DNA from 4 places in the Breoghania sp. genome. Region 1 is predicted to be linked to each of the others. Evidence: predicted binding sites of a transcription regulator. Region 1 holds the regulator's gene; each other region holds the start of a gene.
The links. Region 1 encodes LexA, which represses DNA repair genes until DNA is damaged. Its sites were predicted from a motif close to TGTTCNNNNTGTGTTCNG; they were not measured.
Positions count from the first base shown of each region.

Region 2: ABGM93_RS06845 (ATP-dependent helicase) is a predicted target of LexA. The motif match lies at 1,768-1,785, and genes of this name have one in related genera.
Region 3: rmuC (DNA recombination protein RmuC) is a predicted target of LexA. The motif match lies at 2,720-2,737, and genes of this name have one in related genera.
Region 4: ABGM93_RS00360 (UvrD-helicase domain-containing protein) is a predicted target of LexA. The motif match lies at 4,854-4,871, and genes of this name have one in related genera.

Region 1 covers NZ_OY771475.1:1,346,202-1,353,322, forward strand. The annotation lists gene glp (gephyrin-like molybdotransferase Glp) at 1-871, shown strand, start outside; gene ABGM93_RS06090 (ferredoxin--NADP reductase) at 1,188-2,003, shown strand; gene lexA (transcriptional repressor LexA) at 2,338-3,060, shown strand; gene ABGM93_RS06100 (ComEC/Rec2 family competence protein) at 3,186-5,777, opposite strand; gene gltX (glutamate--tRNA ligase) at 6,179-7,121, shown strand, end outside.
Region 2 covers NZ_OY771475.1:1,542,316-1,549,436, reverse strand. The annotation lists gene ABGM93_RS06845 (ATP-dependent helicase) at 1-1,752, opposite strand, end outside; gene ABGM93_RS06840 (TetR/AcrR family transcriptional regulator) at 2,076-2,657, opposite strand; gene ABGM93_RS06835 (ABC transporter ATP-binding protein) at 2,661-3,371, opposite strand; gene ABGM93_RS06830 (ABC transporter ATP-binding protein) at 3,364-4,152, opposite strand; gene ABGM93_RS06825 (branched-chain amino acid ABC transporter permease) at 4,149-5,099, opposite strand; gene ABGM93_RS06820 (branched-chain amino acid ABC transporter permease) at 5,099-5,971, opposite strand; gene ABGM93_RS06815 (ABC transporter substrate-binding protein) at 6,041-7,121, opposite strand, start outside.
Region 3 covers NZ_OY771475.1:2,830,358-2,837,478, forward strand. The annotation lists gene ilvD (dihydroxy-acid dehydratase) at 1-1,592, opposite strand, end outside; gene ABGM93_RS12310 (hypothetical protein) at 1,825-2,484, opposite strand; gene rmuC (DNA recombination protein RmuC) at 2,779-3,972, shown strand; gene ABGM93_RS12320 (metalloregulator ArsR/SmtB family transcription factor) at 4,028-4,372, shown strand; gene ABGM93_RS12325 (permease) at 4,369-5,409, shown strand; gene ABGM93_RS12330 (MarR family transcriptional regulator) at 5,406-5,843, opposite strand; gene ABGM93_RS12335 (organic hydroperoxide resistance protein) at 6,152-6,580, shown strand; gene ABGM93_RS12340 (glyoxylate/hydroxypyruvate reductase A) at 6,718-7,121, shown strand, end outside.
Region 4 covers NZ_OY771475.1:78,789-85,909, forward strand. The annotation lists gene recN (DNA repair protein RecN) at 1-1,455, shown strand, start outside; gene ABGM93_RS00350 (arylamine N-acetyltransferase) at 1,519-2,445, shown strand; gene ligA (NAD-dependent DNA ligase LigA) at 2,463-4,622, shown strand; gene ABGM93_RS00360 (UvrD-helicase domain-containing protein) at 4,898-7,121, shown strand, end outside.

The sequences.
Region 1 (7,121 bases):
CACCGAGCGCAACGGCGATACGGTCATCATCAACGAGGGCGCAGCTGAAGGCACCTATGTGCGCGCCGCAGGCCTCGATTTCGCGCAAGGCGATATTCTGCTGAAAGCGGGACGCGTGATCGACTATCGCGCGCTTGCGCTGGCCGCAGCGATGAACCACGGCACGGTATCCGTGCGCCGCCGCCCGCGCGTGGCCGTTCTGGCGACAGGAGACGAGCTTGTGGAACCGGGCGAGGTTCCCGGTCCCGACCAGATCGTCGCCTCCAACCAGTACGGCATCGCAGCCATGGCGGAAGCCTGCGGCGGTGAGGCGCGACGTATGGGCATTTCCCGCGATAACGAGAGGGAGCTTGCCGAACATGTGCGCGCGGCGCTCGCGTGGGAGGCGGATGTCCTCGTGACACTTGGCGGAGCTTCCGTGGGTGATCACGATCTCGTTCAGGCGACCCTTGGCAACGAGGGCATGGAGCTTGCCTTCTGGCGCATTGCCATGCGGCCGGGAAAGCCGTTGATGGCTGGCCATCTGGGCCACACGAAGGTTCTGGGGCTGCCGGGCAATCCCGTCTCCAGCCTTGTCTGCGGCCATCTCTTCCTGCGCCCGCTGCTGGCGGCGCTGCTTGGCCGGATCGGCGGCGATGCCACCCCGGAGCAGGCGCGTCTTGCCGGGCCCCTGCCCGCGAATGATCAGCGTCAGGACTATTTGCGAGCGACCCTGCGACGAGACGAGAACGGTGTGCTGATCGCGACCCCGTTCACACTTCAGGACAGTTCCGTGCTTTCGCGTCTGGCGCTGGCGGATGGGCTGGTCATAAGGCCCCCATTTGCCCCCGCGCTTGAGGCAGGAGCCCCGGTTTCGGTGCTTCGTCTCTAGGCCCATTGCACGACAAGACCGGCGCACCGCCGCTCGGGCGCAGGGCATCGCATTTCACCGCGTACGCATCGTGGAGAAAGCTCTTTCCCACTGCCGCCGAAGTTCGGTTGATCGGGGACGTTTATGCCGCTGTCGTTTGCTGTATAACGGTATCGACTGAAATGGGCCGAGCCTTTAAAGCCATTTCCTTCGCATGTATGGCGACGACGCGCCCTATGCGACGGCCCGCACTCCGAAAGGCTCTATGGCGTGAGGTTACACAGCCCGCCAGACAAGCCGCGTGAACCAATATGGTTGGACTGCCCAGGAATTCGATATGAACGTTATGACGCGCCCCGACGAACTCATCGCCATCGCGCCCGCAAACACCTATGTGGAAACGGTGACGGAGGTAACACACTATACCGACCGCCTGTTCCGCTTCCGCATGACCCGTCCGGCCGGCTTCCGATTCCGGTCAGGCGAGTTCGTGATGATCGGCCTGATGATCGACGGAAAGCCGCTCGTGCGCGCCTATTCCATCGCAAGCCCGTCCTGGGCGGAAGAGCTTGAGTTCTTCTCCATCAAGGTGCCCGACGGTCCGCTGACCTCGCATCTCCAGAACATCAAGGTCGGTGATGCCGTACTGATGAAAAAGAAGCCCACGGGTACGCTGGTGAACGATGCGCTCATTCCCGGCAAGCGGCTCTACATGTTCTCCACCGGCACCGGAATCGCGCCCTTTGCAAGCCTCATTCGGGATCCGGAGACCTACGAGAAGTTCGATGAACTAATCCTGACCCATACCTGCCGCGAAGTGGCCGAGCTACAATATGGCCTCGACCTCGTGGAGGAGATCCGCACCGACGAGATGCTTCAGGAGGTGCTCGATACCTCCAAGCTGCGCCACTACACGAGCGTCACGCGTGAAGACTATCCCTTCAAGGGGCGGATTACCGATCTGATAGAGAGCGGGAAGCTCTTCACCGATCTCGATGTTCCTCCTCTCAATCCGGCCAGTGACCGTGGCATGATCTGTGGCTCCATGGAGATGCTGAAGGATACGAAAGTCCTTCTGGAAAAGGCCGGGCTCGTGGAGGGCGCGAACAATCGTCCCGCAGAATTCGTCATCGAACGCGCTTTCGCCGGTTAGCAGATTCGCTCCCGGCAGTTCTTTCAGGGGGTCGAAGCAGGTCGCTTCGGCCCCTTTTTCATATCAAGAACCACCGTCGGAACGATGGAATCCATGGCCAGCCCCGCACTCAAGAGACGCAATCGGCACGTTCCAAACCATGCGGCCCAGCCCCGTTTTCTTCAGTATTTTCAGCACTATTGACGCCTTTCCGGATCCTTCACGGTATCTAGCTCAAGCACCTTTTGAACCTCCGCACATGTTGATTGCCTGCCCGGCCCCTTGCAGAACACATATAGAACGGATACCCTGCGTTCGCGTTTTGTACCCGGACGACATGCAGGCGGAAGACCCAATGCTGACGCGTAAGCAATTCGAACTGCTGATGTTCATTCACGAGCGTCTGAAAGAAACGGGCGTGCCGCCCTCCTTCGACGAAATGAAGGATGCGCTGGACCTGCGCTCGAAGTCCGGCATTCATCGCCTCATCACCGCTTTGGAGGAGCGCGGCTTCATCCGCAGGCTCCCCAACAGGGCTCGTGCGCTTGAAGTCGTGCGCCTGCCGGATTCGGTCTCGCCCGGGTTTGCGGCTCAACGTGGGCGGGGGTTCTCGCCAAGCGTTATCGAAGGGTCTTTGGGCAAGGCAAGCGAACCATCGAAACCGAACACCAGTTCTCACGCCGTGGAAGACGGCGAGGTTGTTTCGGTTCCGGTCATGGGCCGCATTGCCGCCGGCGTCCCCATCTCTGCTATCGAAACGCACAGCCATTCCATTCCGGTCCCCATCGACATGCTTGGAAGCGGCGATTACTTCGCGCTTGAGGTGCGCGGCGATTCCATGATCGAAGCCGGTATTCTCGACGGCGACACAGTGCTGATCCGCAAAGGAAGCTCCGCCGATAACGGAGACATCGTGGTGGCGCTGATCGACGACGAGGAAGCAACCCTGAAGCGGCTTCGTCGCAAGGGGGCCTCCATCGCGCTGGAAGCCGCCAACCCGGCCTACGAAACGCGCATTTTCGGCCCCGACCGCGTTCGGATCCAAGGTAAGCTGGCCGCCCTCTTCCGCCGCTATTGAGGGCAGGACGGCGGGCGGCCCTGTCATTAGACGGCCGCCCATTCTTCTCTCGCTCCCGGCCTCAGGCCGTTCGAGCGGGCCCATCTTCGCCGGGGCGGCACGGCCATGACCGCCAGGCGGGCAAGTCATGGCGCCGGACGCATCTGCCATGGCCTCAACTGGGCGGAGCGTGCGGTCACGATGTGGGGCACGATCCGATCCAGTGGCGCTGGCGGCGGATGGGTCGCAGGCTTTGCCGCAACGCTGCGAAGCGTTTTGGCGGGCAGATCCTGAGGCGGCGTGGTTTGCGTCGGAAATGGTTTGGCATCGCGCGTGACGTCGGCTTTCGCGGCGCGTTTTTCGCGCTGCGAGGCCGGGGGCTCGCCCGTCACGGCAGAGACGTTCTGTATCTTTTCTCGCCAATAGAGCGCGGTTGCACCGTGGATCTTGAGAAACGCCCGATCGATCACGATTGCATGGTCTGCGCAATTGGCCGGGGCCGTCAGAGCCGTCACGACGATATCGGCGCGGAGGCAATCCTCCGCGAAAGCCTCGGGGCGAATGACCCTTGAGACATGGATCACGCGTCGGTGCGGTGCTTCATCGCTCAGGCGCATGCGTCCCTTGCTCGCCCAGCCCCTCTCGTATTCCCCGTCACCCTCTCTGGAGATGCCTGGGTTGCGCTCCATGCCGGAAGGGGCAGCCCCGGGCTCAAGCCCCGCAACAAGATCGTCGGGCGCATTGGTTTTAAGGTGCTGAAGGACTACCTCGGCTCCAGCCTCCGCGGACAGTGGAGCCTCGCGGGGCGCAGCAATTGTGTAGATACAAGCCTCCGCATCGCAGCGCCGCATCCGCCCGTCGACTTCGCGTGACTTCAGCTCGGCTGCATCCCCGTCCGACCTGAGCCAGATCTCTGCGCCGAATTTTCCGCCCGAACCAATATCCAGAGCAAGATGCCCGTCGGGCCCGCGCAGGGCGATTGTGCGTCCGTCCTCGCTCACGATCATGTCCGGGCTTTCATGCATCGCGCCAACGAGAACCGCCAGACAGACAGGCGCGATCCCGAGATACCGCCACCGTGAGGACCAGAGCGCTATCCATAAGAGCCCCCCGGTGAAGAGAATGGCAGGCGCATTACCGATTGCCCCGATAACACCTCCGCCGGGTGTCCATTCAGCGATTTTCGCGGCGATTGCCAGCATCGCATCAATGGCTGCCTGCATTGGGTATAGGGGAAGCGGGTCGAGCCCATAAGGCATGGTGACCAGGCTCACAACAGCCAGGGGCATGATGATCAGGCTCACAAGCGGCATCGCGGCGACATTGGCGATCAGACCGAGGGGACTGCTGCGGAAGAAATGCGTGAGCGCAACCGGGCCGGTCGCAAGCCCCGCGATCAGCGAAGTCATGACGAGCCCCGCCCCCCACAACACGGCAAGGCGCATGCCGCGCCGGAGCATCGACCGCCCAACGATTTCCCGCGCCTGCCGATTTCCTTGTCGCCGTCGTCGTGCCTCAAAAAGTGCCCTGTAGGCTGCGATCAGCGCAATGACGGCAGAAAAGGACATCTGAAACCCCGGCTGCAACAGGGATTCGGGGGAAAGCGTCAGCACGATTGCAGCAGCCAGAGCGACGGAGCGCATGGTCACGGCCGGACGTCCCGCTATCATGGAAAGGAAAACGACCGCCGCCATGACATAGGCGCGCTGCGTGGCGATCGAACCTCCAGAAATGGCGAGATAGAGCGTCGCGGCGGCAAGCGCCCCACCGGCAGCCCAGCTCCTGATCGGATGATAAAGTGCCAGTACCGGGCTCAGCGCCAGTACCGCCCGGATGGCAAAGAAGACGACGCCCGCCACGAGCGCCATGTGCATTCCCGAAATGGCGAGAACATGCGCCAGCCCAGCGATCCGCAGATCCTCCTGCGCTTCTTCGGAAACCGCGCCGCGTTCCCCAACAATCAACGCAGCGGCAATCGCCCCGGAATCGCCCCCATAGGTCTCGCGGATGCGTTCGCCAATCCTGGCACGGAGGGAGGCCAATGCGGCTTTCAGGCGTATCGATGACGGGCGTGTGCGCGCTTGCTCGCCATCACGTTCCACACGCCCGAAGATGAAGCCATAGGCTCCGACCTGCTCGTAAAAGGCGGCCCGGTCGAAGGCGTATCCTCCGGGAAGAACAGGCCCTTGCGGGGGCGACAGACGCGCGCGGAAGCGAACGGCTTCTCCGGCCACGGGCGTGGGCTCCGCGCGGCCCGTAACACGGATACGCGCCGGCATGGCGCTCGCTTCGACACCGCTTATTGTCATCGGGCGCACGCTCAGCCGATAGCCGACGGCGCGTGGCTCCACCGCCTCCACCCAGCCTTTGACCGTATGGGTCCTCTCCGCGGCAAGACGCGGCGTTGCCACCAACCATGTACGAAGATCCGCTATGGCCAATCCAGCCGCAATGGCTGTCAAGGCCAGCATCACAAAGGCCGCGTGACCGCGCCGTCTGCGCGTTGTGGCCGCGACAGACATCGCAAGCGCCAAAGGCAGCGTGGCCCATAGCTGCGGTTCGCGCGGGAGCTCAAAATAGAGCCAGATCCCACAGGCGTAGCACACGATCAGCCAGGGAAACCCACCCCCGCGTTCCAGATCCCGACGCATTGCATCGACCAGCGAGAGATAGGAACGGACAAACCGGCTGCGCAGCCTTGCGCCAGACGTATTTCTTATTCCTCCGAAACCGAGCAATGAGGTTCCGGGTGGCCTTGTCGACCCGACACGCCGTTTTATCTTCTGCGCCAATCCGGACCGCTCAGGCAACATGACGATGGACGCGCCTGTTGCCTTGAGCGTAGAAATGGCTTCGCAAACGGCCGACCCGCCGGCCCCATTCGGGGACGCGGGACCGCCTGCCCCATCGCCGCGTGAAGGGACCCTCCCTCTGGTTTTTTTGGCAGCCCTTCTGCCTGCCGCCCCCCTATGCTACACCAACGCCGACCGCGATGCTCCAGGCGAAGGTCCGCTGCGCATATTTACGCCAGAGCGCGCCCAATGCCGCAAGGAATCGCGTTTCCGTTCAATCGTCTGCCGGACCAACGGGCCATGACCGCGCCCCCGGCAGATTGCCAGAAAGACACTGTCAGAACCTCATGTCCGAGATCGTCACCCGTTTCGCCCCCTCTCCCACCGGCTTCCTGCATATCGGCGGCGCACGCACGGCGCTGTTCAACTGGCTCTATGCGCGCGGTCGCGGCGGCAAGATGCTGCTGCGTATCGAAGATACCGACCGGGAACGCTCCACCGATGCCGCCATCGATGCGATCATCGATGGCCTGAACTGGCTTGAGCTTGACTGGGACGGCGACTGGATTTCGCAATATGGACGTGCCGAGCGGCATCGCGAAGTGGCGCACGAACTCGTGGCTGCGGGGCAGGCCTATTACTGCTACGCGACGCAGGAAGAGCTGACTGAGATGCGCGAGAAGGCCCGCGCCGAGGGCCGCCCGCCGCGCTATGACGGACGCTGGCGTGACCGCGATCCGTCCGAGGCTCCCGAGGGTGTCGCACCGGTCGTCCGCCTCAAGGCTCCGCTGGACGGCGAAACCGTGATCGAGGATCAGGTCCAGGGCCGCATCGCCTTCCCGAACAAGGACCTCGACGATCTCATTCTGCTGCGCTCAGACGGCAACCCGACCTATATGCTGGCCGTGGTGGTGGATGATCACGATATGGGCGTCACCCATGTGGTACGTGGCGACGATCACCTGACCAATGCCGCCCGCCAGGCGCTGATCTACAAGGCTATGGGCTGGGATGTGCCTGTCATGGCGCATATTCCGCTCATTCACGGACCGGATGGCGCAAAGCTCTCCAAGCGCCACGGGGCGCTGGGTGTCGATGCCTATCGCGCCATGGGCTACCTGCCACAGGCCATGCGCAACTACCTCGTACGCCTCGGCTGGTCGCATGGCGATGATGAAGTCATGAGCGATGCGCAGATGCTGGAATGGTTCGACCTTCCGGCCATCGGCAAATCGGCGGCACGGTTCGACTTTGTGAAGCTTGAAGCCCTGAACGGCCAGTACATGCGCG
Region 2 (7,121 bases), 200 kb from region 1:
GAAAACCTGCTTCCATTCCTGCCCCTTGGCGGAATGGATGGTGGAGAGGATCAGGTAGTCCTCATCCATGAGTGGCGGCCCGGCCTTGTCGCTGGTGGCATCGGGCGGGTCGAGGGAGAGGTCGGTCAGGAAGCGCGCGCGGTCGGGCGCCGCGGCTGCAATCTGTTCAAGCTGGGCGAGATCTGCCTTGCGGGTATCCGCATCCTCGTGCCTGCGCTCCAGATGCGGTTCATACCACCGCCGGACCCGCTCGATCTCCGCAGGCCAGCCGCCGGACTTGCGGCGAAGATCGTCAAACAGCGCAACGAAGTCCGCCCAGTCTTCGCGCGATTTTGCGGCAATGGGGAAGGCGGCCAGTTCTTCGCCCGCATCCGCGGCAATTGCCAGCGCATCCATCACGGCGCCCGCTGTCGAGGGGCCAACACCGGGAATGAGCTGCAGCACGCGAAAACCCGACACCCGATCGCGCAGATTGTCGGCAAAACGCAGGATCGCCAGCGTGTCTTTCACATGGGCAGCATCCAGAAATTTCAGCCCGCCGAATTTCACGAAGGGGATATTGCGGCGCGTGAGTTCGATTTCCAGCGGGCCGGAGTGATGCGAGGCGCGGAAGAGGACGGCCTGCGATTTCAGGGCGGTTCCGGCCTCACGCTCACGCAGCACTTCTTCGCAGATATAGGCGGCCTGATCGTTTTCCTCGCGCACCGTGACAAGGCGGGGCTTGTCGGCGCTGGTGCGCTCGGTCCACAGCTCCTTGGCGTGACGTTCCTTCGACAGCGCGATGACGCCATTGGCGGCTGCAAGAATCGGTGCGGTGGATCGATAATTGCGCTCCAGCGTCACCATGCGGGCTGGCGGGTCGAAGCTTTGCGGAAAATCGAGAATGTTGCGCACCTGCGCGCCGCGGAAGGAATAGATTGACTGCGCATCGTCGCCCACCACCGTCAGCCCGCGCCCGTCCGGTTTCATGCCGGCCAGGATGGCGGCCTGAAGGCGGTTGGTATCCTGATATTCATCGACCAGAACATGATCGAACCGGTCGCCGATCACCTCGCCCAGGCCCGCGTCCGTGACCATGCCGCGCCAGTAGAGCAGCAGGTCATCGTAATCGAGCACGTTCTGCGCCTGCTTGGCCTCCACATAGCCCTCAAACAGGGCCTTGAGCGCCGCTGTCCAGTCGGCACACCACGGGAAAGAGGCGCGCAGAACCGCCTCAAGCTCGGCCTGTGCATTGACCGCACGCGAATAGATGGCGAGGCAGGTGCTCTTGGCCGGGAACCGCTTCTTGGTATTGGAAAGTCCCAGTTCGTGCCGGATGAGGTTCATCAGGTCGGCGGAATCGGCCCGATCATGAATCGAAAACGCCTCGTCGAGCCCGATCACCGGCGCATATTCGCGAATGAGCCGCGCACCGATGGCATGGAACGTCCCCGCCCAGGTCAACCCGTCTGCCAGAACGGCGGCCTTCTCGCCCATCACCTCACGCGTGATCCGCTCCACACGACGCGTCATCTCCTGCGCCGCACGGCGCGAAAAGGTCATCAAGAGGATGCGCCGCGGGTCTGCTCCCTTGACGATCAGATGTGCCACACGGTGGGCGAGCGTGTTGGTCTTGCCCGAGCCTGCACCCGCGATCACCAGAAGCGGATCGGCCGCCCGTCCATCGCCATGCAGAACAGCCTCGCGCTGCGCATCGTTCAGGCGGTCAAGATAGGTCGGGCTCGGGGGCGATTCGGGTTCGATAAGGCTCATGCCCCAAGTTAGCGATATTCTTGGTTTGTTCGCAACGGGTGAGGGGCTACCGCTTAGGGAAGCAATGGGGGGTAGAAGGAGTACGTGGGGAGAGCTTGAGCATGTGGCCGATCCTTCGAGACGGTCCTGCGGGCCTCCTCAGGATGACGTTGTGGGTGGGGCTGGCTCTTTCGATTTCCCAACACGAACAACGTCATCCTGAGGAGCCTGCGCAAGCAGGCGTCTCGAAGGATCGGCCACATGCTTGGAGAGGACCGCGCGCACAAAAGCTCACCCGGACTACAGACCAACCGGGGAGCGAAAGCGGAAACCTGCGCCGGGCCTCAGCCCTTTTCGATCTCGCTCAACGCCATGTCGGTGGCCATGCGGGCGAATTCGGTTCGGGTCAGCGGGCCGTCGGAGCGGAACCACGTGAAGGCCCAGTTCAGCATGCCCATCAGCCCCATGGTGACGGCCACCATGCGCGGCCGTTCCAGATCGGGGGCGATCTCGCGCACGGCACTTCTGAAATGGCCGAGGATTGCCCGCTCCACCTCGCGGATGCGCTGCACGTCCTCGTCCGGCAGCGCGCCCAGAGCCCCCAGTTGCAGGCGGTGGAGATCGTCCGCATCCTCATAGAGAGTGAGCAGGGCGTCGGACAGCTTGTGCAGTCGCTCGCGGCCCTTGAGGCCGTTGGCCTCCTCATGCAGCGTGTGATCGATCTCGCTCAGATGGGTATGGATGATGTCGAAGATCAGTTCGTCGCGATTGCGGAAATAGTGATAGAGCAACGCTTTCGAAATGCCGCAGGCATCGGCGATCTGGTTCATCGAGGCCTTGCCGTCGGCCTTTGAAAGAATGCGGGCAGCCGCGCGATGGATCGCATCGCGCTTGTCGTCATAATCCGCCGCCCGTGTCCGTGCCATGGTTCACGCTCCCAGATAGGCTTCGCGCACCCGCGGGTCCGCAATGAGGTCCTGGGCAGAGCCGGAAAGCGCGATCTTGCCCGTCTCCATCACATAGCCCCTGTCGGCGATGGAGAGCGCGGCATAGGCATTCTGTTCCACAACCAGAAGGGTCACGCCACGATCTCGCAACGTGGTGATCACCTCCAGGATCTGGTCCACCAGAACCGGCGCGAGGCCCATGGAGGGCTCATCCAGCAATAGCAGCCTGGGACGGCCCATGATCGCGCGACCGATGGCGAGCATCTGTTGCTGGCCGCCGGAAAGTCCGCCTGCCGCCAGATGCCGCTTGTCCTTCAGAATGGGGAAGAGGCCGAAGACATCCTCCATATCGCCCGTCAGGTCGTCCTTGCGATGGAAGCCGCCCAGCGCGAGGTTCTCCTCCACCGAGAGGTCGCCGAAGATCTGGCGGCCTTCCGGCGAATGGGCGATGCCGAGCCCGGCGCGGGCGAAGTCTGCCTTTTTTGTCAGATCAACGCCCGCAAACCGGATGGTGCCAGCCTTGATCGGCTGGACGCCGGAGATGCAGCGCATCAACGTCGTCTTGCCCGCGCCGTTCGCTCCGACAAGGGTGACGATCTCACCCTCGCCGACGCTGAGATCGACGCCATGCAGCACCTCGATGGGGCCGTAGGCTGTCACCAGCCCGGCAATTTCAAGAAGGGGATCAGCCATGGGCAGCACGCGCCTCCGCCGCTCCGTGCGCACCCAGATAGGCTTCCACCACGCGCGGATTGTCCCGGATGTCTTCCGGGCGCCCTTCCGCGATCTTGGTACCCTGATCGAGCACCACGATATGCGATGAAATCCGCATCACCATGCGCATGTCATGTTCGATAAGCACCACGCAGACGCCTTCTTCGGCGATGGCGTGGATGAGGTCGTCGACTTCGCGCGTCTCCACCGCGTTGCAGCCCGCGGCCGGTTCGTCGAGCAGCAGGATCTTGCAGCCCGTCACCAGAGCGCGCGCGATCTCAAGCCGCTTGAGCTGGCCGTAGGAAAGATCGGAAGCCGGACGTGCGGAAAGGGCGTTCAGACCGACGCGTTCCAGCGCCTCATGCGCCAGTTCCCGGCTGTGCGCGGTCTCCCGGCGGCTGGAGGGCAGGCCCAGAAGGTCGGCGAAAAGGTTCGATTTCTCGCGCAGATGACAGCCCGTCATCACGTTGTCGAGGGCGGTCATCTGCGGAAAGATCTGCAGGTTCTGGAACGTGCGGGCCATGCCGCGGCGCGCCAGAAGGTGCGGCGGCTCGCCGGTCACGTCCTTGCCCTCGATGCGTACCGAGCCGGAGCTTGCCCGATAGACGCTGCTGACGAGATTGAACAGCGTTGTCTTGCCCGCACCGTTGGGGCCGATGATCGAGGTCACTTCGCCCGCATCCGCGTTGAAGCTGACCCCGTCCACCGCCTTCAGCCCGCCAAAGGAGACGCCGAGGTTTTCGATTTCAAGCACGGTCATTTCGACCTCCAGCGATGCACCAGACTGCCGAGCGCGGGCACGAGGCCGTTGCGCATGGCAACCATGGTGGCGACCATCACCGCGCCGAGAACGAGATGCTCATATTCTGCGACGACGGTGAGGACCTGGGGCAGGGCGGTGAGGATCATGGAGCCGACGATCGCGCCATAGACGGTGCCGGCCCCGCCGAGGACGGCCATGGTGACCATTTCGACCGAGTGCATGAACCCGGCCGTGTCCGGCGTGATGTAGCCGTTGGCGAGCGACAGAAGGCTCCCTGCGACCGAGGCGTAAACGGCGGAGATCGCGAAGGCCACGACCTTGGCACGCGCCACATCGACGCCGAGCGATGAGGCGGCGACGTCGCTGTCGTGGACCGCGCGCAGCGCGCGGCCCCACGGGCTGTTGCCCAGATTGACCGCCAGCACAACGCCGATGGTGGCAAAAGCGCCGCTCAGCCAGTACCAGGCCTCCGTCGTCTTCATCTTGATGCCGAGGGCTGCGAACCAATGGCGCGGGTTGAAGCCGGAGACGGTCATGCCGTCGGGTCCGCCGGTCAGCCAGGCTTCCTTCGTCAGAACCATCCAGATGAGCATGCCGAGGCCAAGCGTGGCGATGGCGAGATAGTAGCCGGACAGTTTCAGGATCGGACGTCCCACAACAAGCGCCAGCGCACCGGCTGCCACGGCACCGATCAGGAAGGCCACACCGGAGGGCACCCCATAGGCGGGCAGCACCGCCACCGCATAGGCGCCGATGGCGAAGAAGCCCGCATGGCCGAGGCTTACGAGGCCCACATAGCCCAGCAGAACAACAATGCCGGTAACCGACAGTGTGTTGATCCAGATGAGCGAGCCCACCCGGAAATAGTAGCTGGAGGGGAAGATCAGCGCACCGAGCGCCACGAGCCCGGCGGTGATGAGAAAGGCTCTCAGGGTCGGGTTCATCACACGCGCTCCGTGGTGCGCCGGCCGAACAGGCCCTGCGGCATGACGAAGAGAACGCCGAGGATCACGATGAACGCAGCCGCATCCTTGTAGTCGGACGAGATGTAGCCAGCCGTCATCGCCTCGATGAGGCCGATGGCGAAGCCACCCACAAGCGCGCCGAACGGGTTGCCGACGCCGCCGAGCATGGTGGCGGAAAAGCCCTTCAGCGCCATGAGAACGCCTGCGTCATAGGTGGTGAAGGTCACCGGCGTGGCGAGCACGCCCGCCAGCGCGCCAACGGCGGCCGAAAGCGCAAAGGACAGGTTCATCGAACGCCCTGTATTGATGCCGACAAGGACGGCGGCCAGACGGTTGGAGGCGGTCGCGCGGATGCCGCGCCCGGCCTTCGTATGTCCGACGAACCACGCAAGCAGCGCAAAGACAACGACGCTGCCGCCGATGATCCACAAGCTCTGCGGCAGGATCGTCGCGCCCAGAAAGCGCAGCGCCTCATCGCCGGAAAAGCCCTCGTAGCGATGGATCTGCTTGTCGAAGACGATCTGCATGACGCCACGCAGGAAAATGCTTGCCCCGATGGTGATGATCACCAGCGAGACGAGCGGAGCCTTGCCCGCGGGCCTGATGGCCAGCTTGTAGAGCCCGATGCCCACGATCATTCCGGCAATCACGGCCAGGGGGGCTGCGATATAGACCGGAACGCCGCCGGAAATGAGCGCAGCCGCCGTCATGCCACCGACAACGACAAATTCGCCCTGTGCGAAATTCGCCACGCCGGAAGCGTTGTAGATAAGGGTGAAGCCGAGGGCGACAGCGGCATAGATGGCGCCGACAGTCACGCCCGAAAGGACGAACTGGAGAAGCTCGGACAAGGGGGCCCCGTCACTGTTACGGAGAAAGGGGCGGCCGGGAGAGCCCGGCCGCAACTATTCAGGCCGGAATTATTCGACCGGAACCCACGCGCCTTCCTGAATTTCCAGCATGCGGAATGCCGTCAGGTCGAGGCCGAGGTGGTCGGTGGGGGACATGGTGTAGACACCGGTGACGCCCGCATAATCCTTGGTCTCCTCCAGACCGTCGCGGATATCCTGCGGATCGCTGGAGCCCTTCGCCTTGATGGCGTTCACCACCATGTGGAAGGCGTCATAGGCATAGCCGCCAAAAGTGGACGGGGCTTCGCCATAGGCAGCCTTGTAGTCGGCGATATAGGAGGTGACGGCGGCCTTCTGGACATCGTCATCGGCCAGCTTGTCGGGGATCAGCATCGGGGTGGCCGGAAGGCGCACGCCGTTGGCCGCATCGCCAGCAAGGTGAATGAAGCTGTCGGAGGCAACGCCGTGGCTCTGGTAGAAGGGCATTTTCAGGTCGAGCTGGGCGTAATTGCGGGTCACGACCGCCGGGCCCTGGCCGAAGCCGGGGTTCACGATTGCTTCGACGCCTGCGGTGTTTGCGATGTTGGTGAGCTGCGGGGTCACGTCGGCATCGCCCGGACCGTAGGTCTCGTCGGCAACGATTTCCACGCCCGCTTCGCCAGCCACCTCAATGCACTGGGCGCGCATGGACTTGCCGAAGCCGCCGGTGCCGGAGATCAGGCCGATCTTGGACATGCCGCGCTTCTTGATGTCCTCGAAGATCTTGAGACAGGCCATGCGATCGGTGTGCGGCGTCTTGAAGACGTATTCTTTTACCGGATCGATGATCACCACCGCGCCGGCAAGCGACACGAACGGAATCTGGGCATCGGTGAAGAGCGGCGCCATGGCCATGGTCGCCCCCGTGGAGGAACCGCCGATGACGGCGACGACTTCGTCTTCCTCGATCAGACGGGTGGCGAAGGTGCGCGCCTTGTTGGGATCTGCGCCGTCATCATAAAGGACAAGCTCGACCTCCTCACCGTTGATGCCGCCGGTGGCGTTCAACTGCTTGACGAGCATTTCCAGCGTTTTGGCTTCCGGGTCGCCAAGGAAGGACGCCGGGCCGGTGACGGCCAACGACGCACCGATCTTGATTTCCGCAAGTGCA
Region 3 (7,121 bases), 1.5 Mb from region 1:
GGCGAAACGTGGCCGATGGAGAGCCCCGAGGAGCCGCCGGAGAAGCGACCGTCGGTGATCAACGCGCAGACCTTGCCGAGCCCCTTCGACTTCAGGTAGCTCGTCGGATAGAGCATTTCCTGCATGCCTGGGCCGCCCTTGGGACCTTCATAGCGCACAAGCACGATGTCGCCAGGGTTGATCTTGCCGGTGAGAATGTCGCTCACCGCCTGATCCTGGCTTTCGCAGATGCGGGCCGGGCCGGTGAATTTCAGGATGCTCTCATCAACGCCGGAGGTTTTCACGATGCAGCCATCCTCGGCGAGGTTGCCGAAGAGCACGGCCAGACCGCCATCCTTGGAGAAGGCATCGTCATAGGCGCGGATGATGCCGCCCTTGCGGTCCGTGTCGACCGCGTCATAGCGGCGGTTCTGGCTGAAGGCCGTCTGGGTCGGCACACCGCCGGGCGCGGAACGGAAGAATTCGTGCACCGCATCGCTGTTGGTGCGCATCACATCCCAGCGGTCCAGCGCATCGCCCATGGTAGCGGCGTGGATCGTCCCGACCGACTTGTCGATCAGGCCCGCGCGCTCAAGCTCACCCAGAATGCCCATGATGCCGCCTGCGCGGTGAACATCTTCCACATGCACGTCGGCAACCGAGGGCGCGACCTTGCACAGCACGGGCACGCGGCGCGACAGGCGGTCGATATCGGCCATGGTGAAGTCGACCTCGCCTTCCTGGGCAGCCGCCAAAAGGTGCAGGACCGTATTGGTGGAACCACCCATCGCGATGTCGAGCGACATGGCGTTTTCAAAGGCCGGAACGGTCGCGATGTTGCGCGGCAGCACACTTTCATCGTCCTGCTCGTAATAGCGGCGCGCCAGATCGACGATCAGGTGACCGGCCTCCACGAAAAGACGCTCACGGTCGGCATGGGTTGCCAGCACCGTGCCATTGCCCGGCAGGGCGAGGCCTAAGGCTTCCGTCAGACAGTTCATGGAATTTGCGGTGAACATGCCGGAGCAGGAGCCGCAGGTCGGGCAGGCGTTCTGCTCGTAGGTTGCCACATCGGCGTCGGAGACGCGGTCATCGGCAGCAACGATCATTGCGTCGATCAGATCGACGGACTTAGCCGTGCCGTCTTCCAGCACCACCTTGCCCGCTTCCATCGGGCCGCCGGAGACGAAGATCACCGGAATGTTGAGCCGCATGGCGGCCATCAGCATGCCCGGGGTGATCTTGTCACAATTGGAGATGCACACGATGGCGTCGGCGCAATGGGCGTTGACCATATACTCCACGCTGTCGGCGATGATCTCGCGCGAAGGCAGCGAATAGAGCATGCCGTCATGGCCCATGGCGATGCCGTCATCGACCGCGATGGTGTTGAATTCCTTGGCGACGCCGCCGGCTTTTTCAACCTCGCGGGCCACGAGCTGGCCGAGATTGTGAAGGTGTACGTGCCCCGGCACGAACTGCGTGAAGGAATTGGCGATAGCAATGATCGGCTTGCCGAAGTCGCCTTCCTTCATGCCTGTGGCGCGCCACAGACCGCGGGCACCGGCCATGTTGCGGCCATGCGTGGATGTACGAGAACGATACGGGGGCATGAGCGAACCTCATCAGTCTTGTTGAGCTGGCCGTCCCGGCAATTTTGCCATTTCTGGCATCCTGGCAATCTTGTTGGTTGGTCGGCTGGCTTTATCCGGCGTCCCTTTTCGCAGCTTTCAAAGGCTAAAGAAAGGTCACAGGTCGCAAATGCGGTACGCCGCCAACGCAAGATTATTGCGTGGCGCAATGGCCACGTGGGGCACTTCGTGCCTCGCCACATGGCCAAGACCATCAAAGAAGTCCGGCATATCGCAACATCGTGAAGATCTGCCAGAACCACGGCAAGGCCAGAACCACAAGAACCGCGCGCCTCAGAGACAGAGAGGGAAACCGGCTCAGCAGATACCCGGTCAAGGTCGGCAATATCAGTATGAGCGCCATCGCCGTCAGCGTTCCGGCGGCTGCGGAAACGATCATCGTGGAAAGAGCAGCATACTCAGCCGCGGTCCCCGCAATGGACATGCTTGTCACATTGATGAGCGGAGAAAAGAACAAGCCGCCCCATGCCACAAGCCCCCATAGGCCTTGTTCCAACCAGGATCGGGCCCGAGTAGGCCCATCGCTTTTCAGGAAACTACGCACGATCAGAGCCAGCATCATCATGGCGATGCTGAACAGAACGTAGGATCGCATCTGGTTGAACCAGAGCGGAAGCCAAATGGCCTTCTGGTACATGCCGGTGAAGTAGCCGAACGCGATCATGGAAAAACCAAGGGCCAAAGTCGTCAGCAGCAAGGCGCGCGACGTCAGAAGACGGGCTGTGACCATGAAAGGCAAAAAGCTGATGAGCGCCCAGATCTCCGGCATTGCCAGGAAAGTTGCAGAAGTGAACCGTTCCAGCTTGGCCAGAAACTCCCATTGGCCAAACGAGAAAATTGAAATGTACTCCACGCCGTTTACCCCTGCTGCAACGTGCGACCGGACCTCGCTTTGGGGGCTACGTCGCAGACGCGGGGGGACACTGCAAGACGCAACCAAGCTGGAAGCCGCCCCTTCAACGTCATCCAGAGGAAACCCGAATGGGTTGCCGCGAATGATGTGCCGCGCATACCGGCCTCAATCCATGGCGAAGGGACCGATGCCCCGCCGCCCGATAATCCTTCCCTTCTCTGCATCCGCCCCGAATCGTTCTATGTTTGTTTCATGGATTTCTCGACACCGTTTTTGCAGGTTTCTGGACACTGGATGACGCTTGGCGAGGCAATGCTCTTTGCCGGTTCGGGCGCGTTCGTGTTGCTGGTGGTCGTGCTGATTGTCAGCTTGCGCCTTGCGCGCGCTCGTCGCCTGGCCGAGCGGGCCACAATCCACCATGCCCGCGAGCTGGAAGCGCGCATCGATACGCTGCTCAATACGCAGGCGGAAATGACCGGCCGCATGAAGACCATGGCCGAGCATCTGGGCTCGCGCCAAACCGATCTCATGCGCTCGGTCAACGAGCGGCTCGACGGGTTCGGCCACAGGCTCGGCCAGTCCATGGCGCAAAGTTCCAAAAGCACGCAGGAAAGCCTCACCCATCTGCATGAACGCCTTGGCATCATCGACCGGGCGCAGAAGACCATCACCGATCTTTCCGGTCAGGTGGTGGAGTTACAGCAGATCCTGTCCAACAAGCAGGCGCGCGGGGCCTTCGGACAGGGGCGGATGGAGGCGATCATTCAGGACGCCCTTCCGGAGACCGCCTACAGCTTTCAGGCGACGCTCTCATCGGGAAGCAGGCCGGACTGCCTGATCCACATGCCGAACGGCGCGCTGCCGCTGGTCATTGATGCGAAATTCCCGCTGGAAGCCTTCAACCGCATCCGCGACGAGGAGGAAGATACCAAGGCGGCAAGCGCCCAGTTGCGGCGCGATGTGGCCAAACACGTGATCGATATTCGCGAGCGTTATCTCCTGCCCGGTGAGACGCAGGACACGGCCTTCATGTTCGTGCCGTCGGAATCGCTCTTCGCGGAGCTTCACGAGAATTTCTCCGACATCGTACAGAAGGCGAACCGGGCGCGGGTGGTGATCGTCTCGCCTTCGCTGCTTCTGCTCTCGATCCAGGTGATCCAGTCGATCCTGCGCGATGCCCGCATGCGCGAGCAGGCCCATCTCATTCAAGCGGAAGTCCGTCACCTGATGGAAGACGTGACACGGCTCGACGATCGCGTCAGCAAGCTGCAGCAACACCACGGGCAGGCCGCGCGCGATATCGAGCAGATCCTCACCTCCACCTCCAAGATCACGCGCCGCGGCGAGCGGATCGAGGCGCTGGAGCTGGGCGAGGATGCGGCATTGCCGGAGGTCGGCACGCGTGCAGACGAGGCCGCGCGCGAAACGCTGGACGACGACAATGTGCTTCCAATCCCCTTGAAACCCAGCGAACCGGGCTCACGATAGGGGGGCAAGCGCGCAGACGCTTGCGCTGACCCTTCATTTCTATATAACTAGTTTTATGGTTATATCATGCAGCCCCCTTTCCATTGAAGAAGCCGCGCAAGGTTTTGCGGCCATCGGATCGCAGGCCCGGCTTTCGGTCGTGCTGGCGCTCGTGCGCGCGGGCCGTTCCGGACTGAGCGTCGGCGATATCCAGGCGCGCACCGGCATGGCGGCCTCGACGCTTGCCCATCACCTGCGCTTTCTCGCCTCCGCGGGCCTGATCGAGCAGGAAAAGGAGGGCCGCAGCGTCATCAACCGCGCGGCCTTTGAGAGGCTCGAAGCCCTGGCTGGATACATCATGGCCCAGTGCTGCGCGGACGAGGCAATGGTGCCGGAGATTTCCAGGGAGATCGCAACATGAGCGATATCGCCCAAAGCGCCCTGTCCCCGATTGAGCGAGCCAAGCCCTGGCTGACCTCACCCTGGGCGCTGATCACCTACCTGGTGGCGGGTCTCGCGCTGCTCGATCCGGGCCAGGTCCTGCCGATCGGCGAAATCGCGCTGCGCGCGCTGGCCGGTACGCTGCCCTACATCGTCATTGCGGTGCTGCTGCTGGCCTATTTGAAGGGAGCGGGCGCGGAGGCCATGATCTCGCAAGCCTTCAAGGGACGCGAGACGCGGATGATCGTTCTGGCCGCGCTTTTCGGCGGGCTTGCGCCCTTCTGCTCCTGTCAGGTGATCCCGTTTGTTGCCGGTCTTCTGGCGCTTGGCACACCGCTTCCCGCCGTGATGGCCTTCTGGCTTTCCTCGCCGCTCATCGATCCCAGCTCCATCCTGATCACCGCCGCAGCACTCGGCTGGCCGATGGCGATTGCCAAGACCCTTTCCGCCGTAGGCCTCGGACTTTTCGGCGGCTTTGCACTCAAGGGCATGATAGGCGCGGGCTTCTTCAAGGATGCGCTGCGTGCCGAGGCGGCCCCTTCCGGCTGTTGCTGCAAGGCGCGCACGACGATCGGGGCAAAGCCGGTCTGGCAGTTCTGGCGCGAAGACGCGCGCCGGACGATCTTCCGCACCGAGATGACTTCCAACGTGCTCTTTCTCTTCAAATGGCTCGCACTTGCCTATGTGCTGGAAGGGCTGTTGGTGACCTATGTGCCCGCGCAAACCATCGCGGGGTTCGTGGGCGGCAGCGGGATCGGATCGATTGCCACGGCAGCCATCGTCGGCATGCCCGCCTATCTGAACAGCTATATCGCCCCGCCGATGGTTGCAGGACTGATGCAGCAGGGCATGGGATCCGGTGCCGGGCTGGCCTTCATGGTGGCGGGGGCTGTGAGCTGCATTCCCGCCATGGCCGCAATCTGGTCGTTGGTGCGCAAGGCCGTCTTCGCCGCCTATATCGCCTTTGGCGTCATCGGTGCGATTATTGCCGGAGCTGTTTTCGAACTGATCGTCTAGGGCCCGGCTTTGCGCGCTGACGCTTCAAGGCCGCTGCGAAGACGTTCAAGCCCCTGCTTGAGCGCCTTCAACTCGTCGAGCCCCATTCCGGTCGCTTCCACGATACATTCGGGGACAAAATCCGCCTTGTCCCGAAGTGCCCGCCCCTCCTGCGTGAGACTGACACGGACGACCCGCTCGTCCTCCCTGTCGCGGCGACGGGTGAGAAGGCCGGCAGCCTCAAGACGCTTGATCAACGGCGTGAGCGTGCTGGATTCCAGACCAAGCGCGCCACCCAGATCGCCCACCGTGCGCCCTTCGCGCTCCCAGAGCGCGACCATCACCAGAAACTGCGGATAGGTGAGGCCGAGCTTGTCGAGCAGAGGCTTGTAGACCCGGTTGAAGCCGTGGCCCGCGCCATAGACCGCAAAACACAGCATGTTTTCCAGCCGCATGATCTCGTGGGGAAGCATGCCATCGGGCAAGGCAGAGCCAGAAGCGTCCGGTGCTTTCTCATTCGGCTTGGCGAGGCTTCTCTCAGGATCTGTCATGGCGCTCTCTCACTGTTGCGACGTAAATATATAGCACACGATTTAATCGCAAGACTTGACAATCAGCTCCATGCACCCTTTATATCGTGCACGATATTTTTTCGCACGATGCTCTCTGGATCATCGAACCCAATCGGTCCGAGCGCGTTTCACAACGCAGCCCGACGATGGGCCCGGCCCTTGATCCGGCCTTCAACAGGAAAGGAAACCTCATGTCCCTCAATGTTCTCTATCGCACCTCCTCAAAGGCAACCGGCGGGCGCGACGGCTCCGGCGAAAGCCTCGACGGCAATCTGAACGTCAAGCTCGTCACCCCGAAGGAACTGGGCGGGGCCGGTGGCGAGGGCACCAACCCGGAGCAGCTTTTCGCAACCGGTTATGCGGCCTGCTTTCTCGGTGCTCTGAAGCTCGTGGCCGGCAAGGCCAAGGTGAAGTTGCCGCCGGAAACCACCATCACCGCAACCGTCGGCATCGGCCCGTTGAGCGATGGCGGCTTCGGTCTGGACGTGGCGCTCTCGGCCTCCGCGCCGGGCGTTGAAAAGGCCACGCTGGAAGACCTTGTCGCCAAGGCACACGAGGTTTGCCCCTATTCCAACGCGACCCGCGGAAACATCCCGGTGACGGTGGCAGTTGAAGACTGATCTTCGGACACGGCCTTCTTTTCGCCGGGCAAACGGTTGGCAGCGTGCCGCCGCGCTTTTAAGGTGAAGGCCCTCATGCGCTCCGGATCGACCTCGGTCCGGAGCGCCGTTTTCCTCCAGAGACGACGGACCTTCCAATGGCGCTCTTGATTGCCGTGAACGGCTGGGACAGTGAAAGCTGGGCCACGCGTTTCTCCGCCCTCCTGCCCGATCACGACATCCGTCGCCATCCCGAGACAACGGGCGAGCTGTCCGACATCCGCTATCTTCTCGGCTGGAAGACGGACCCGGAGCTCGTTGCCGCGCTGCCCAATCTGGAAGTGATCTTCTCGCTCGGCGCGGGCGTCGATCATCTTCTGAAGAACCCCGACCTTCCCGATGTGCCGATGGTGCGGATCGTCGATCCGGACCTGACCATGCGCATGAGCGAATGGGTCATCCTTCAGGTGCTGTTGCACCACAGAAAGGACAGGCTCTATCGCGCACAGCAGGCCGACCACCTCTGGAAGGGCGCGGATGTGCCTTCGGCCAATGCCGTGCG
Region 4 (7,121 bases), 1.3 Mb from region 1:
GCGATGAGCCATCCGGCCCGTGCGCTTCTTTCCCAAAACGATATCGATGACGATGGCGACATCATCCTGCGCCGTGTGCAAAGCGCGGATGGGCGGACGCGCGCTTTCGTCAATGACAGGCCGGTCTCGGCAAGTCTGATGCGCGATATCGGTTCGCGGCTCGTCGAAATTCACGGTCAGCACGATGAACGCGCGCTGGTGGACCCGGCAAGCCATCGCAGGCTGCTTGATGCGTTCGGCGGGCTGGAAGCGCAGGCGGGCGAGGTGGCGGAAAGCAATCAGGCCGTGCGCCGAACCCAGCGCGCCCTTCGCGAGCACGAGGATCGGGTGGAGAAGGCGCGGCGCGAGGCCGATTTCCTGCGTTCGGCTGCGGAAGAGCTGGCCGTTCTCGATCCCAGGCCTGGCGAGGAAGAGGAACTTGCGGAACGCCGTCAGGCGATGATGCGGGTTGAGAAGATCGCGGGCGATCTGGGCGAGGCGGTGGAAACGCTGAACGGCACGGCTTCGCCGATCCCGGAAATCGCGAGCCTGATGCGCAGGCTTGAGCGCAAGTCGGAAGCCTCCGGCGGGCTGGTCGATCAGCCTGTGCACCTGATGGGGCAGGCGCTTGATCTGCTGGAAGAGGCGCGCGGCGAGCTTGAGGCCGCCTTCCGCAGGACCGAATTCGATCCACGCGAGCTTGAGGCTTCGGAAGAAAGGCTCTTTGCGCTCAGGGCGGCCGGGCGAAAGTTCTCCGTTCCGGTCGATGAGCTTGCCGATCTGCGCAAGCGCATGGAAGCAGATCTCGCCGATCTCGATGCGGGCGAGGAAAAGCTGGGTGCGCTGAAAGCCGCGCTCAAGGATGCGCAGGCGGCCTATGACGCCAAGGCGGGAGCCTTGAGTGAGGCTCGGCGCAAGACGGCGGCGGCGCTGGAGGCTGCGGTTGCGGGCGAATTGCCGGAGCTGAAGCTGGAGCACGCGCGTTTTATCGTGGAAATCTCCAGCGACCCGGAGGCGCGTGCGCCGGAAGGCATCGATCAGGTGGAATTCTGGGTGCAAACCAACCCCGGCACGCGGCCTGGCCCCATGATGAAGGTTGCCTCGGGCGGCGAGCTTTCGCGCTTTCTGTTGGCGCTGAAGGTCTCATTGGCCGACAAGGGCTCCGCGCCGACGCTCGTTTTTGACGAAATCGACACCGGTGTCGGCGGCGCGGTGGCGGAGGCGATTGGTATCCGGCTGGCCCGACTTGCCACACAGGTACAGGTTCTCACCGTCACCCACGCCCCGCAAGTGGCCGCACGTGCTGTGGGACATCTGCTCATCGCCAAGGACAAGGTGGATGCGGAGCGCGTGGCGACCCGGGTTGCGCCGCTGGAAGATCATGCAAGGCGCGAGGAAATCGCGCGCATGCTGGCAGGCGCGGTCATCACCGACGAAGCGCGGGCTGCGGCTGCCAAGCTGATGGCGGGGACCTGAGACGTCCATTGCCGCGAAGGCGCAGCCCAAGGAAACGGATGCGCGGGGAGGGGAGGATGTCGATTGACCTTCAATCTGGACGCCTATCTGGCGCGCCTTCGGATCGATGCGCCTCCGGCGACAAGCGCCGGACTTGCCCACCTGCAGGAAGCGCATCTTTGCGCCATCGCGTTTGAGGCCATCGATCCTCTGACGGGGCGTGTTCCCGCGCTTGATCCCGATGCGCTTCACCGCAAATTGGTCGTTGGCGGACGCGGTGGCTATTGCTTTGAACAGAACAGCCTCTTTTTTCTGGCGCTGTCCGCTCTCGGATTTGAAGCCGAGCCCGTGATGGCGCGGGTGCGCAATGGCGGGCCGCGCGGCGGGGCGCGCACGCATCTTGCCCACGTCGTTCATCTGGAGGGGCGTGACTGGCTGGCCGATGTCGGCTTCGGCGGCGGCGGGGCGCGCTGGCCGGTACCGGTGGAGCGCCATCGCCTCGACTATCAGCCGGGAGAGGTCTACCGGGTCGTTCATGACGCGCAGACGGGCGAGATCGTTCTGCAACGGTTTGCCGAGGATGGCTGGTCCGGGCTTTACGGTTTTGAGCGGCTGAAGGTGCTGACGGTGGATGTGGAGGCGGCCAACCATCTGTGCGCGACATGGGCGAAAGCGCCCTTCAGTTCCAACCTGATGCTGCACCGTCTGAGGCCGGATGGGCGGATCGGCGTCTTCAATACAAAGGTCAACGAGGTGCGCGATGGGGTGAAGACCTCGCGCGAGATCGGCAGTGTGGCCGAATTGCGCGATCTTCTGGTGGATGCCTTCGGCCTCGCCATAGGGGAGGCAGACCTTGCGTTGATCGCAGCGCGGCTGGGGCTTTCCGCTGAGGAGATGGCGCAGGCCGGCGCGCGAGGGGCTCTATGGTTGAGGACAAGCAGAAACTTGCGGTCTTGGCGCTTCCGCCGGGGGGGCTTCCGGCGGCATAATGCGGCTTCCCGAATCCCCTGATCCGAGATCGCTTGACCATGTCCGAGACCGCGTCCCTTCCCGTTGAAAAGCTGAGCGCCGATGAGGCAAGGGCGGAGCTGGAGCGGCTTGCGGCGGAGATCTCCCGGCATGATGCGCTCTATTATCGCGAGGACGATCCGGAAATCTCGGACGCCGACTACGATGTGCTTCGCCAGCGCAATGCGGCGATCGAGGCGGCGTTTCCGGATCTGGTGCGCGCGGATTCTCCTTCCGTCTCCGTCGGCGCGGCTCCTCAGGAAGCCTTCGGCAAGATCACGCATCGCGTTGCGATGCTGTCGCTCGACAACGCCTTTTCCGATGACGATGTGACCGATTTCGTGGGCCGGGTGCGCCGGTTCCTGCGTTACGATCCGCTCCACGGCGCGCTTGCGGTGACGGCTGAACCGAAGATCGACGGCCTGTCTCTGGCGCTTCGCTATGAGGGCGGAAAGCTCGTCAGTGCCGCCACGCGCGGTGATGGCACGACGGGGGAAAACGTCACCCGCAATGCCGAGACCATCGACGACGTTCCCCGCACCCTGCCGAATGGTGTGCCGGAGGTGGTGGAGGTGCGCGGCGAGGTCTATATGGCGCATTCGGACTTTGCGGCGCTGAACGAGCGCATGATCGGCAATGGCGGCAAGCCCTTTGCCAACCCGCGCAACGCGGCGGCGGGCTCGCTGCGCCAGCTCAACCCGGAAATCACTGCCTCGCGACCCTTGCGGTTCTTCGCCTATGCGTGGGGCGAGATGAGCGCCATGCCCGCCGACACGCAGATGGGCATGATCGAGGTCTTCAGGGAGTGGGGCTTCGTCACCAACCCGCTGATGAAGCGCTGCGAGAGTGTCGAGGAGCTGATCGCGGTCTATCACACCATCGAGGAGGGCCGCGCGGAACTCGGCTACGACATTGACGGCGTTGTCTACAAGGTGGACCGGCTGGACCTTCAGGAGCGATTGGGCTTTGTCTCGCGCTCCCCGCGCTGGGCGATTGCGCATAAATTTCCGGCGGAAAAAGCCTTCACCATCGTGCGCGATATCGAAATCCAGGTCGGCCGCACGGGCGCGCTGACGCCGGTTGCCAAGCTTGAGCCGGTCACGGTGGGCGGCGTGGTCGTCTCAAACGCCACCCTTCACAACGAGGATTATGTGAAGGGCATCGGGCAGGACGGCGAGCCCATTCGCGGCGGCAAGGATATCCGCGTCGGCGATACGGTGCAGATCCAGCGCGCAGGCGACGTGATCCCGCAGGTCCTGGATGTCGATCTCACCAAACGGCCAGCGGAGGCGCAGGCCTTCGTTTATCCGACCGTATGCCCGGCCTGCGGCAGCCATGCGGTGCGTGAAGTCAATGCCAAGACCGGGCGTCTCGATGCGATCCGCCGTTGCACTGGCGGTCTCATCTGTCCCGCTCAGGCCAAGGAAAAGCTGAAGCACTTCGTCTCGCGCAACGCCTTCGACATCGAAGGTCTGGGCGACAAACAGGTGGAGTTCTTCTACGACATCCCGCTCGATCAGGGAGGTATCCGACAGCCTGCCGATATCTTCACCCTTCAGGCGCGCGATGCTTCATCGCTTGTGAAGCTGAAAAACCGCGACGGTTGGGGCGAGACGTCGGCGAAAAACCTCTTCGCGGCCATCGATGCGCGGCGCGAGATCGATCTCAACCGCTTCATCTATGCGCTGGGCATTCGTCATGTGGGCGAGGGCAACGCCAAGCTTCTGGCGCGCGCTTATGGCTCCTGGGAAGCGTTTGCCAAGGCGATGGAAGAGGCGGTGGATCACGAAAGCGCGGCGTGGATCGATCTCAACAATATCGATGGCATCGGCGAGATCCTGGCGGAAGCCGTGGTGCAGTTCTTCGCAGAGGAGCACAACCGCGAGGCTGTCACCGGGCTTCTGGCGGAGGTCACCCCGCTCGACATGGAAGCGCCCAGCGGCGAAGGCTCGCCCGTTGTCGGCAAGACGGTGGTCTTCACCGGCTCGCTGGAGCGGCTTTCGCGCGATGAGGCCAAGGCCATGGCGGAACGGCTGGGCGCGAAGGTCGCCGGGTCCGTTTCCAAGAAGACGGATCTGGTGGTCGCAGGGCCTGGGGCGGGCTCCAAGCTGAAAAAGGCGGAGGATCTCGGGGTGGAGGTCATTTCCGAGGATGCGTGGTTTGAGCTTGTGGGTGAGTAGGGGCTGACATCTCGCGTATGGCCGATCCTTCGAGACGCACTCTGACGAGTGCTCCTCAGGATGACGTTCCCGGGGGGTGAATTTTCAAGAAGCCAACCCCACCCACAACGTCATCCTGAGGAGGCCCGCAAGGGCCGTCTCGAAGGATCGGCCACACCCGCAATCCCCGCCTCACGGCTCAACATGCACGCTACCGAGAAACCGGGCCGCCAGCCTCGCATTCACCATCTTTGTTGCTATATTGTTCCGCAATGACACAAGAGAATCGTGGACGAATGAACACTCCCGGCGGCATGGACGACGACGATCTGGACGGTTGGAACCTGCCGGAACCCAAGCGAGCCTCGACACATGAGCCCGCGCCCGCGCGTCCGGCCACCGGAGGCATTGCGGAGCGCGCGATGGCGGCCATGCGGCCTGCTCCGATGGCTGTCGACTATCTTTCCGGCCTGAACCCCGAACAGCGCGATGCGGTGGAAAGCCTCGACGGGCCGCTTCTGGTGCTGGCGGGCGCAGGCACCGGCAAGACCCGCGTCTTGACCACCCGTATTGCCCATATTCTTGCAACGGGCCGGGCCTATCCGAGCCAGATCCTTGCCGTGACCTTCACCAACAAGGCCGCGCGCGAGATGAAGGAGCGGATTTCCGCGCTGGTGGGCGAGGGCGTGGAGGGGATGCCCTGGCTCGGCACGTTCCACTCCATCGGCGTGAAGATCCTGCGTCGTCATGCGGAGATGGTGGGGCTTCGGCCTGATTTCACCATTCTCGATACCGACGATCAGCTTCGCCTCATCAAGCAGATCATTCAGGCGGAAGGGCTCGACGACAAGCGCTGGCCTGCCCGCCAGTTCGCCTCGCTGATGGACAGCTGGAAGAACCGCGGGTTGACGCCGGAGCAGGTTTCCGAAGGCGAGGGGCGATCCTTTGCCGATGGCAAGGGCCGCAAGCTTTATCAGATCTATCAGGACCGGCTGAAGGTCCTGAACGCGGCGGATTTCGGCGATCTTCTGCTGCTCACCATCCGGTTGTTCCGGGAGCAGCCGGAGGTGCTGAAGGGGTTCCAGGAGCGCTTCCGCTACATGCTGGTGGACGAGTATCAGGACACCAACATCGCGCAATATCTGTGGCTGCGGCTTCTGGCGCAGGGCAACAAGAACATCTGCTGTGTGGGCGATGACGACCAGTCGATCTATGGCTGGCGCGGGGCGGAAGTCGACAACATCCTGCGCTTCGACCATGACTTTCCCGGCGCCAAGGTGATCCGGCTGGAGCGCAATTACCGCTCCACCTCGCATATTCTGGCCGCAGCTTCCCATCTGATCGCGCGGAACGAAGGCCGCCTTGGCAAGACGCTTTTCACCGAGCATGACGACCCGGATGCGGAACGGGTGGGGGTGAAGTCGGTCTGGGATTCAGAAGAGGAAGCCCGAACCATCGGCGAGGAGATCGAGGATCTCCAGCGCCACGGCCATGCCCTCAACGATATCGCGATCCTTGTCCGCGCGTCGTTCCAGATGCGCGAATTCGAAGAGCGCTTCATCACGCTCGGGCTCGATTACCGGGTGATTGGCGGCCCGCGCTTTTATGAGCGCATGGAAATCCGCGATGCGCTGGCCTATTTCCGCGCGACCGTGCAGCCCGCCGACGATCTGGCCTTCCAGCGGATCGTCAACACGCCGAAGCGCGGGCTTGGCGACAAGACGCTTGCGCCCATTCATGCGCTGGCCCGTGCCCAGAACATTCCGCTGATGCAGGCGGCTTTCCAGCTGGTGGAAACGGAAGAGCTGCGTCCCAAGGCGCGCCAGACGCTCAAAAGCCTGCTGATGGATTTCGCCCGTTGGCGCGCGCAGCTTGAGACGGCGTCGTCGCACACGGAAGTGGCCGAGGTCATTCTCGATGAGAGCGGCTATACGGAGATGTGGCGCAATGACCGATCTGCCGATGCGCCGGGGCGGCTTGAAAACCTCAAGGAACTGATCCGCTCGATGGAGGAGTTTGAATCCATCGGTGGCTTCCTTGAACATATCGGGCTGGTCATGGATCGGGATTCCGGCGACAGCACCGATGCGGTTTCCATCATGACGCTGCATTCGGCCAAGGGGCTGGAGTTCGACACCGTGTTCCTGCCGGGCTGGGAGGAGGGGCTGTTTCCCCATCAGCGCGCGCTTGACGAGTCCGGTCGCGCCGGGCTGGAGGAAGAGCGCCGCCTGGCCTATGTCGGCATCACGCGGGCAAAGAAGCGCGCGCGCATCTCCTTTGCCGCCAATCGCCGTGTGCATGGCATGTGGCAGAACTCGCTGCCCTCGCGCTTTCTGGATGAGTTGCCCGCCGATCAGGTGGAGATCGCGGAAGCCTCCACCTCCTACGGGAGTTACGGGGCAAGCCGCTTCGACACGCACGATCCCTTCGCCTCGGGAAGCTATTCAACGCCCGGCTGGCAACGCGCGCAGCGCAGCCGGGAGACTGCGAATTCAGGCGGCGGCTCCTATTCGCGCGGCG